Regions from separate parts of the Kitasatospora sp. NPDC057595 genome, predicted to be linked through region 3. Evidence: riboswitches for the same ligand, from Rfam matches in the RefSeq annotation. Region 3 holds a riboswitch; each other region holds the start of a gene.
The links. Region 3 has a riboswitch for thiamine pyrophosphate ahead of ACFU9E_RS16885 (purine-cytosine permease family protein). Riboswitches for the same ligand answer to the same signal wherever they lie in the genome.
Positions count from the first base shown of each region.

Region 1: it holds a riboswitch for thiamine pyrophosphate, as region 3 does, so the genes downstream of both, thiC (phosphomethylpyrimidine synthase ThiC) here and ACFU9E_RS16885 (purine-cytosine permease family protein) in region 3, are expected to answer to the same signal.
Region 2: it holds a riboswitch for thiamine pyrophosphate, as region 3 does, so the genes downstream of both, thiO (glycine oxidase ThiO) here and ACFU9E_RS16885 (purine-cytosine permease family protein) in region 3, are expected to answer to the same signal.

Region 1 is NZ_JBHVGL010000009.1:42,452-45,718, forward strand. Features, by position in the region: gene thiC (phosphomethylpyrimidine synthase ThiC) at 1-1,432, opposite strand, end outside; TPP riboswitch at 1,428-1,562, opposite strand; gene ACFU9E_RS15905 (hypothetical protein) at 1,725-1,931, shown strand; gene ACFU9E_RS15910 (flotillin family protein) at 2,057-3,267, shown strand, end outside.
Region 2 is NZ_JBHVGL010000015.1:9,936-13,202, reverse strand. Features, by position in the region: gene ACFU9E_RS22365 (thiazole synthase) at 1-101, opposite strand, end outside; gene thiS (sulfur carrier protein ThiS) at 105-326, opposite strand; gene thiO (glycine oxidase ThiO) at 323-1,486, opposite strand; TPP riboswitch at 1,481-1,587, opposite strand; gene ACFU9E_RS22350 (NAD(P)/FAD-dependent oxidoreductase) at 1,708-2,937, shown strand; gene ACFU9E_RS22345 (Rv2175c family DNA-binding protein) at 2,997-3,267, shown strand, end outside.
Region 3 is NZ_JBHVGL010000009.1:265,873-269,139, forward strand. Features, by position in the region: gene ACFU9E_RS16885 (purine-cytosine permease family protein) at 2-1,468, opposite strand; TPP riboswitch at 1,462-1,609, opposite strand; gene ACFU9E_RS16890 (S1C family serine protease) at 1,792-3,267, shown strand, end outside.

The DNA of each region.
Region 1 (3,267 bases), 220 kb from region 3:
CGCGGTTGGGCAGGCCCAGGTGCTCCTTGGGGGTGACGTAACAGAGCATCGCGGTGCCCCACCAGGCGATCATCGCGGCGCCGATGCCCGAGGTGATGTGGTCGTAGCCGGGCGCGACGTCGGTGGTGAGCGGGCCCAGGGTGTAGAAGGGGGCCTCGTCGCAGATCTCCTTCTGGAGATCCATGTTCTCCTTGATCTTGTGCATCGGGACGTGGCCCGGGCCCTCGATCATCACCTGGACGTCCCTGGCGCGGGCGATCCGGCCCAGCTCGCCGAGGGTCTGCAGTTCGGCGAACTGGGCCTCGTCGTTGGCGTCGGCGATCGAGCCGGGGCGCAGGCCGTCACCGAGGGAGAAGGTGACGTCGTAGCGGGCGAGGATGTCGCAGAGTTCCTCGAAGTTGGTGTAGAGGAAGTTCTCCCGGTGGTGCGCCAGGCACCAGGCGGCCATGATCGAGCCGCCGCGCGAGACGATGCCGGTCTTGCGGCGGGCGGTCAGCGGCACGTAGCGCAGCAGCACGCCGGCGTGCACGGTCATGTAGTCGACGCCCTGCTCGCACTGCTCGATGATCGTGTCGCGGTAGACCTCCCAGCTCAGCTCCTCGGCCTTGCCGTCGACCTTCTCCAGCGCCTGGTAGAGCGGCACGGTGCCGATCGGCACGGGGGAGTTGCGCAGGATCCACTCGCGGGTGGTGTGGATGTTGCGGCCGGTGGAGAGGTCCATGACGGTGTCGGCCCCCCAGCGGGTGGCCCAGGTCATCTTCTCCACCTCCTCCTCGATCGAGGAGGTGACGGCGGAGTTGCCGATGTTGGCGTTGATCTTCACCAGGAAGTTGGTGCCGATGATCGCCGGCTCGACCTCGGGGTGGTTCACGTTGACCGGGATGACGGCGCGGCCGCGGGCGACCTCGTCGCGGACGAACTCGGGCGCCAGGCCCTCGCGCAGGGCGACGAACTCCATCTCGGGCGTGACGACGCCGCGCTTGGCGTACCCGAGCTGGGTGACGGCGGCTCCGTCGCGGCCGCGCAGCGGGCGGCGCGGGCGGCCGGGGAAGACCGCGTCGAGGTTGCGCAGGTCGCCGCCGCGCGGCGAGGTGTGGCGGATGCCGTCGTCCTCGGGGCGCGCCTCGCGGCCGTCGTACTCCTCGACGTCGCCGCGCTGACGGATCCAGGCCTCGCGCAGGGCGGGCAGGCCGCGCCGCACGTCGGGCTCGTAGTCCGGGTCGGTGTACGGCCCGGAGGTGTCGTACAGCGGGACGGTCTTCCCGTTGGTGAGCACGACCTCGCGGTACGGCACGCGCAGATCGGGGCGGGACCCCTCGCGGTGGGCCTTGCGCCAGGCCGGGGCCGGGTAGCCGCTGCCCGCGCTGGTGACGGCGCCCTCGGGGCCGGACCGGGGCCGGGCAGACTGCGGCTGTGCCTCAAAGCTGGTCATCGGACCTCAAACTCCCTACGCCGGCATTACCCGGTCAGGTTCCTGCGGTCGACGCAGCCGCCGGTCCGTCCATCGACGTCCCGTTCAGCGCCCTCTCAGCCCGGTGCTCCGAGCTCCCGCGTCCGCAGGCGGTGTTGCCCGCGCATGACGTCCAACACCGTAGCGAGCCGATCGCCGGAGGTCCAGAGCGGGTCCGGGAGGGGGAACGTCGAGGTCCGGACGGTGAACGGGGGGCGCGTAGCCGCCGCTGCGGGCAGACTGGCTCCGTAGCGGACGAGGCGAGGAGGCCGGCGTGGTCGGGAGCACGGGGCGGGTCACCGGGGCGGTTGGCGCGGGGCTGGTCGGCGAGGTGATGGTGCACGTGCCGGAGCGTCAGGGCACCGAGGCGTTCCTCGCCTACCTGGCGGTGCCGGGCGAGCGACTGACGGTCGGCACACCGGTGGTGGTGATCGAGTACCAGCCGCCGAGGACGGTGTACGTGGCGCCGATCGGGCCGTGACACGCCGATGACCCTCCGGTGACGACCTTGTGACGGCCAGTCATGTCACTTCCCTTTCCCCCGGATCGGCCGGGGCGGACAATCCGACTCGGCGCATCTCCTGCGCTCGAAGGGGGAGTTGAACCATGGGACTCATCATCGCCGGGGCAGCCGTCGCGGCACTGATCATCGGGGTCACGCTCTTCAAACTCATGTGGCGGGTGGCCGAGCCGAACGAGGCGCTCATCATCTCCGGCTCCCGGCACCGCACCGAGGGGGTCGGCGACGGTCTGGGCTTCCGGATCGTCACCGGGCGCGGCACCCTCGTCACCCCCGGCCTGCAGGGGGTCCGGCGGCTCTCGCTGGACCTCAACGAGGCGGAACTGAACGTCGAGTGCGTCACCACGCAGGGCATCCCGGTCCGGGTGAAGGGCGTGGTGATCTTCAAGGTCGGCGACGACGACGTCTCGATCGCCAACGCCGCCCGCCGTTTCCTGGACCAGCAGAAGCTGATCAGCCAGCGCGTGCACAACGTCTTCGCCGGCCACCTGCGCTCGATCGTCGGCGGGCTCACCGTCGAGGACATGATCCGCGACCGCGAGCGGCTCACCGGCGAGACCCGGGCCGCCTCCGGGCTGGAGATGGAGAAGCTCGGGCTGATCATCGACACCCTGCAGATCCAGGAGATCATCGACCCGACCGGCTACATCAAGAACCTCGCCATCCCGCACGCCGCCGCCGTCCAGCGGGACGCCAGGATCGCCCAGGCCGAGGCGGACCGGCTGGCCACCGAGGCCGAGCAGGAGGCGGCCGCCCGCAAGGCCGAGGCGACCCGCAACAGCGAGATCCAGCAGTCCTCGTACCAGGCCGAGATGGACACCGCCACCGCCCGCGCCCGGCAGGCCGGACCGCTGGCCGACGCCGCCGCCCGGCAGCAGGTGGTGGTCCAGGAGACCCGGGTCGCCGAGTTGGAGGCACAGCGCAAGGAGCAGCAGCTGCAGATCGACGTGCGCAAACCCGCCGACGCCCGCGCGTACGACACCCGCACCAGCGCGGAGGCGGCCCGCGACGCGCGGATCTCGGCCGCGCAGGCGCAGGCCCGGGAGACCGAGCTGGCGGCGACCGCCGAGGCCAGCCGGGTGCGGGTCGCGGCCGAGGCGGACGCCGAGGCCACCCGGGTGCGTGGCCTGGCACAGGCCGAGGCGACCACCGCGACCGGACAGGCGGAGGCGTCCGCCGCCGAGGCGCGCGGTCTGGCCGACGCCGCGGCGGCGCGGGCGATCGGACTGGCCCGGGCGGAGGGCATCAAGGCCCGCGCCACCGCCCTCGCCGAGAACCAGGACGCCGTGGTGGCACA
Region 2 (3,267 bases), on a different contig from region 3:
AGCGCCTGCTCCAGGACCTCCAGGCTGGGGGCGCCGCCGGTGCCCATGATCAGCCGGGAGGAGAAGGGCGTCCCGGCGATGGTGAGAAGGTCGTCGGCCATCGGTCAGCCTCCCTGGACGGCGGTGAGGATCTCGATCCGGTCGCCCGCCGACAGCGGCGTGCGCGGCCACTCGGCGCGCGGCACCACGGCCTCGTTCAGGGCGGCGGCGACGCCGGAGTGCGCCTGGCTGAGGGTGGCGACCACCTCGGCGAGGGTGGTCGTGGCGGGCACCTCGCGGGGCTCGCCGTTGACGCTCAGGGGGATGTCGCTGGTGCGGGGGCTCATGCCGGGACCTTCGTGAATCGGGTGGGGGCGAACGGGTGGGCGAGCTCCGGCAGGGTGCCGGTGGCCAGGTAGTCGGCCAGCAGGTCGCCGGTGACGGGCGTCAGCAGGACGCCGTTGCGGTAGTGGCCGGTGGCGGCGACCAGGCCGGGCAGCGCGGTCGGGCCGAGCAGCGGCGCGTTGTCCGGCGAACCGGGGCGCAGCCCGGCGCCGGTCTCCACCAGCGGCAGCTCGGTGATGCCGGGGACCAGCTCGTGCGCGTCGCGCAGCAGCTCGTACACCCCGCCGGCGGTGACCGTGGTGTCGTGGCCCTGCTCCTCGGTGGTCGCGCCGACCACCAGCTCGCCGTTCTCGCGCGGCACCAGGTAGAGGTGGCCGCCGCGGACCACGGCGCGCACGTTGCGCGAGAGGAAGGGCCGGTACGCCTCCGGCACCCGCAGCCGCAGCACCTGCCCCTTGACCGGGCGGATCGCCGGCAGCACGCCCGGGGGCAGGCCGGGCAGCAGGTGGCTGCGCGAGCCGGCCGCGAGCACGATCCGGTCGGCGGTGACGCTCTCGCCGGTGGCCAGCCGGGCTCCGGTCGCGCGGTCGTGCTCGACCAGCAGCTCGGTGACCTCGGTGCGGTGCACCACCGCGCCGGCCCGCTCGCACGCGTGCAGCAGGGCCTCGGCCAGCCGGCGGCCGTTTACCTGGTGGTCGTCGGTGACGTGCAGGCCGCCGCGCACGCCGGGTGCGAGCATCGGCTCCAGTCGGCGGGCCTCACGGCCGGTGAGCCACTGCGAGTCCAGGCCGAGCCGCTGGTGGAAGGCGTGCAGCTCGCGCAGTTCCGCGCGGTCGTCGGCGTCGAGGGCGACGGCGAGGGTGCCGCACTGCCGGTAGCCGATGTCCCGGCCGCCGCTCGCCTCGGTGAGTTCGGCGGCGAAGGACGCGTACCGCTCGTTGGAGGCCATCCCGAGGCGCAGCAGCGGCTCCTCGCCGTACTGGAGTTCGGTGACCGGGGCGAGCATGCCCGCCGCGACCTGGGCGGCACCGTGGCCGGGCCAGGGGTCGACCAGCAGGACGCGCAGCCCGCGCTGGGCCGCCCGCCAGGCGACGACGAGGCCGATGATCCCACCGCCGATGACCAGCACCTCGGCATGGGCGCCCCGTACCAGGCGTGTCAAAGCTGCTCTCCCTTCGCCGGTATGACCCGGATCAGGTTCGGACGGTCGCGGGCCGTGCCAGCCCGCCTCTCAGCCCGGTGCGCCGGGCTCCCGTGATGGTGCCCCCACCTTAACTCCGGGGGGTGCGCCCCCTGAAGGTGCCCGGGAGCGGGGCGGGGAGGGACGGGGGAGGGGCGGCCTAGGACCTCGGACCCGGGACCGGCCTCAGTACAGTGACGGGCGTGGCTGAGCTGAACGGAACGGGACAGACGGATCGGGTCGTCGTGGTGGGCGCCGGGCTGGCCGGGGCGCAGTGCGCCGCGGTGCTGCGGCGCGACGGCTGGCAGGGGCGGATCACGCTGGTCGGCGAGGAGCCGCACGCGCCGTACGACCGGCCGCCGCTCTCCAAGGACGTCCTCCTCGGCAAGACCGACAGCACCGCCCTCGACCTCGACTTCGCCGGCCTCGGCGTCGAGCTGCTCACCGGCCGCCGCGCCACCGGACTCACCCCCGGCGGCCCCGGCGGCGCGGGCCTGCTGCACACCGACGCCGGGGACGAGCCGTACGGCGCGCTGGTGATCGCCACCGGCGCCGAGCCGCGGGCCCTGCCCGGCGCCGAGCGCGCCCATCTGCTGCACACCCTGGACGACGCGCTGGCGCTGCGCGCCCTGCTCCGCCCCGGCCTGCGCCTGGTGCTGGTCGGCGCGGGCTGGATCGGCGCCGAGGTGGCCACCGCCGCCCGGGCGGCCGGCTGCGAGGTGACCGTCGTCGAGGCCGGCCCGGCGCCCGTCCCCGGCGCGCTGCCCGCCGAGGTCGGCCGGGCGATGGCCGCCTGGTACGCCGAGGCCGGGGTGGACCTGCGCTGCGGCACCGGCGTCGCGGCCGTCGAACCGGGCGCGGTGCTGCTCGCCGACGGCTCGCACCTGCCCGCCGACGAGGTGGTGGTCGGCATCGGCGCCCGCCCGGCCACCGGCTGGCTGGCCGGCACCGGGGTCGCCCTGGACGCGGCCGGCGCCGTGCTGGTGGACGAGCGGCTGCGCACCACCGTGCCGGGTGTCCTCGCGGCCGGCGACTGCGTCAGCTACCCCTCGGTGCGCTCCGGCACCCGGCTGACCGTCCAGCACTGGGACCACGCGCTGCAGTCCGGCGAGGCCGTCGCCGCCACCCTGCTCGGAACGGACGCGCCGCCGTACGACCCGGTGCAGTACTTCTGGTCCGAGCAGTTCGGCCGGATGGCGCAGTACGCCGGACGGCACGGCGCGGGCGACGAGCTGCTGTGGCGCGGCTCGCCGTCGGACGCCGGCTGGTCGGTGCTCTGGCTGCGCGACGGCGCCCTGCGCGCGCTGCTCGCGGTCGACCGGCCGCGCGACCTGACCCAGGGACGGCGGCTGATCGAGCGAGGCGCCGTGCTCGACCCGGCCCGCGCCGCCGACCCGGCGGTCCCGCTGAAGTCGGCCCTGGCCGCCGGGTAGCGCCGGGCGGCGGACCCGGTTGGTGCGCGGCGGGCCGCCGAGGTGGCAGTCTGGTGCTTGTGAGTGAGATCGAAGCCAAGATTGAAGCCCTGGTCCCCGCGTGGCTGTACCTCCCCGACATCTCCGAGAAGTGGGGTCTGGTGGTCACCGAGGTCCGCAACATGGTCAAGAAGGGTGACCTGATCGCCGTCCGCCGCGGCCCCAACAAGTCGCTGCAGGTCCCGGCGGCGTTCATCGACGAGACCGGCCCGGTGAAGCACCTGGTCGGCACGCTGACGGTGCTGCGCGACAGCGGGTTCAGCGACGAGGAGATCCTCGAATGGATGTTCA
Region 3 (3,267 bases):
GTCAGCGCGCGACGGCGCCGCGGGCCCGGGTGAACGGGGTGAGCGCCCAGGTGGCCAGGGCCGGCACCAGGAAGCCGAACAGCGAGGCCGAGGTCCACTCCTGCGGGGTGAAGTGCAGCGCCTCCTGCGCGGAGGTCCAGAGGTCCGTCCACCAGCCGGCCACCGCGGTCGGCGCGATCAGCTGGTAGGTGGCGAAGCCCAGCGCCCACGGCAGCAGCATCAGCCAGCGGGACGGGGCGTCGGCGGAGAGGTCCCAGCCGCGCCGCCCGGCGCCGAGGAAGTAGTCGACCGCCAGCACCGCGAACATCGGCACGAAGACCGAGCCGATCAGCCCCAGGAAGGCGTAGTAGGAGTCGGTGAACGCGGTGATCTGCAGCGCGAGCACGGTGATCAGCACACCGGTGCCGCCCGTCAGCACCCGGCGGTCGACCTTCGGCAGCAGGTTGTGGATCGACATCGCGGTCGAGTAGACGTTGGCGAAGGACTGGTCGGTCTCGCGCAGCACCAGCACCAGCAGGAACAGCCAGCCGGCCCAGACGCCCAGGAAGGAGTCGAAGATCCGCTCCGGGTTCCCGTCCGCCTGCAGCAGCGCCATCAGCCCGAGCACGTAGCACCAGACCTGGGCCATCGTGTAGCCGGAGAAGCTGCCCCAGAACGCCGAGCGCGGGGTGCGCGAGTGCCGGGTGTAGTCGGCGGCGAGCGGCACGAAGGAGATCGACACCGCGATCATCGCGTCCGTCGCCCGCAGGAAGCCGTGCCAGTTGCCGGCGCCGGGGTCCGGTACGCCGTGCCGGCCGAGCTGGACGGTGAAGTACACCATCGCGACCGCCACCGCGGCGGCGACGAAGCGGCGCAGCACCGCGATGGCGCCGAGCGGCCAGATGGTCAGCGCGGTGGTCAGCGCGCCGGCCAGCACCACGAAGACCCAGCGGTAGCCCTCGGTACCGGTCACCGTCTGCGCGCCGAGCGCGATCGTCAGCAGCTCGTAGACGCCCCAGCCGATGCACTGGACGATGTTGAGCACCGTCGGCACGTAGGACAGCCGGGTGCCGAACAGGCCGCGCAGGTTCGCCATGGCGGGCGCGCCGGTCCGCGCGCCGATCAGCGCGGCCACGCCGAGCATCGCGGTGCCGACCACGGTGCCGACCGCGATCGCGGTCACCGCGGCGGCCAGCGACAGCTCCTCGCCCTTGGCGCCGAGCACGGTCGCGGCGGTGGTGAAGCCGATCAGCGAGACGCCGAGGTTCATCCAGAGCGCGAAGTGGTCGCGGAAGCCGAGGGTGCGGGGCGGCTCGGTGTCCAGCACCAGCGGCGCCTCGGTGCGGGCCGGGGGCTCCAGGACGGCGGTGGCCGTCCGCGCGGTGTCCCCGTCGGGGGAACCGGGGGCGGTGCCCGCGGCGTCCTGCGGCGGGGGGACGTTCCGGGACGCGGGCGCGCCGGAGGACGAGGATGACGAAGCGGACGGCATGGCCGATCTCTCCCTACGCCGGCATTACCCGGACAGGTTCCGGCGGTCTGCACCCCCTCGACGGCCGCCCACGAGGTCCGTGGCGTACGGTCGACCGGCGCACTCTCAGCCTGGTCGGTCCAAGCTCCCGCGTGTCAGTTCGGAGCGACAGGCTAGTCGCCGTCGGGGGGAACGCCAAGACGGGTCGTGTCGGGTACGGCGCTTCGGCGGCCGTCTGGCCCGGCTAAGGATTCTTATGAGTTCTTCAGAAGGGTCCTTACGGCAATCGAATCGGGTGTGCGAAAAACTATGGTTGTTGGTCCTGTCAGCTATGGAGGTCGTCCGTGAGCACCGAGCGCGAGGTTGGGTCCACCGGGCCGCAGGGGGAGCAGCCCTCCGGCGGCCAGGGGGTGGTGGGTTCCGCTTCTGACGGTCCGGCGCAGCAGTCTGCGGCCGGCCCCGCCCCCGCCCCCGCAGCGACGCCCGCAGTCGACCAGCCGTCCCAGCCGCCCGCCGAGGGGGGTTCCGGCGGGTTCACGCCCACGCTGGCGTTCGGCAAGGTCGGCGCCCCGGAGGCGCCCGCCGCGCCGGCCCCGGCCGCCGAGCCCGGGTACCTGGACGCGCCGCCGCCGGTCCTGCCGCCCGCCGCGCCCGCGGCCCCGGTCGCCCCGGTCGCGCAGGCCGCCGCGCCGTACGGCGACAACCCGTACGCCACCCCGGCCCCGGGCACGCCGGTGCCCCCGGCGCCCGTCGCGCACGACCCGTTCGCCGCCCCGGGGGCCCCGCAGGCCCCGGGCGCGACCGGCCAGCACCACCACCCGTTCGGCGCCGGCCAGCCGCTCGGCGGCTGGGGCGCCGCCCACGACATCACCCCGGGCGCGCCCGGGGCCCCCGGCGGTCCCGGGGGCCCGCTCGGCTACCCGGGCGAGTACCCCGGCGCGCCGGTCCCCGGCGGCCCGCGCAAGAAGCGCGGCGGCCTGATCGCCCTGGTCGCGGCCGTCGCCCTGGTGGCCGGCGTGGCCGGCGGCGCGGTCGGCGTGTCCGTCGCGGACCGCGACGGCAAGTCGGTGAGCGCCAAGGCCGACCGCAGCTCCACCACCGTCCAGGCCAACAACACCCAGAAGAACGAGCCCGCCCCGGGCTCGGTCGCCGGCATCGCGCAGAAGGCGCTGCCCAGCGTCGTCACCATCAAGGCCCAGGGCAACGGCGAGTCCGGCACCGGCACCGGCTTCGTCTTCGACACCGAGGGCCACATCCTCACCAACAACCACGTGGTCGCGCCCGCTTCCAGCGGTGGCAAGCTGACCGTCAAGTTCGCCGACGGCAGCTCCTACGGCGCCTCCGTGCTGGGCCGCGCCGAGGGCTACGACGTCGCCGTCATCAAGCTCGACAACCCGCCCAAGGAAAAGCTGACGCCGCTTCCGCTGGCCGACTCCGACAAGGTCAACGTCGGCGACTCCACCATCGCCATCGGTGCCCCGTACGGCCTGGAGTCCACCGTCACCACCGGCATCGTCAGCGCCAAGGACCGCCCGGTCGCCTCCGGCGACGAGACCGGCGCGCAGGCCTCCTACATGAACGCGCTGCAGACCGACGCCTCCATCAACCCCGGCAACTCCGGCGGCCCGCTGCTGGACTCCGCCGGCGGCGTGATCGGCATCAACTCGGCGATCCAGTCCAACGCCTCCAGCAACGGCCGGGCCGGCTCCATCGGCCTGGGCTTCGCGATCCCGATCAACCAGGCCAAGTGGGTCGCCGACACCCTGATCAAGACCGGCAAGCCGGTCTACGCCAAGCTCGACGTCCTGCGCAACGACGAC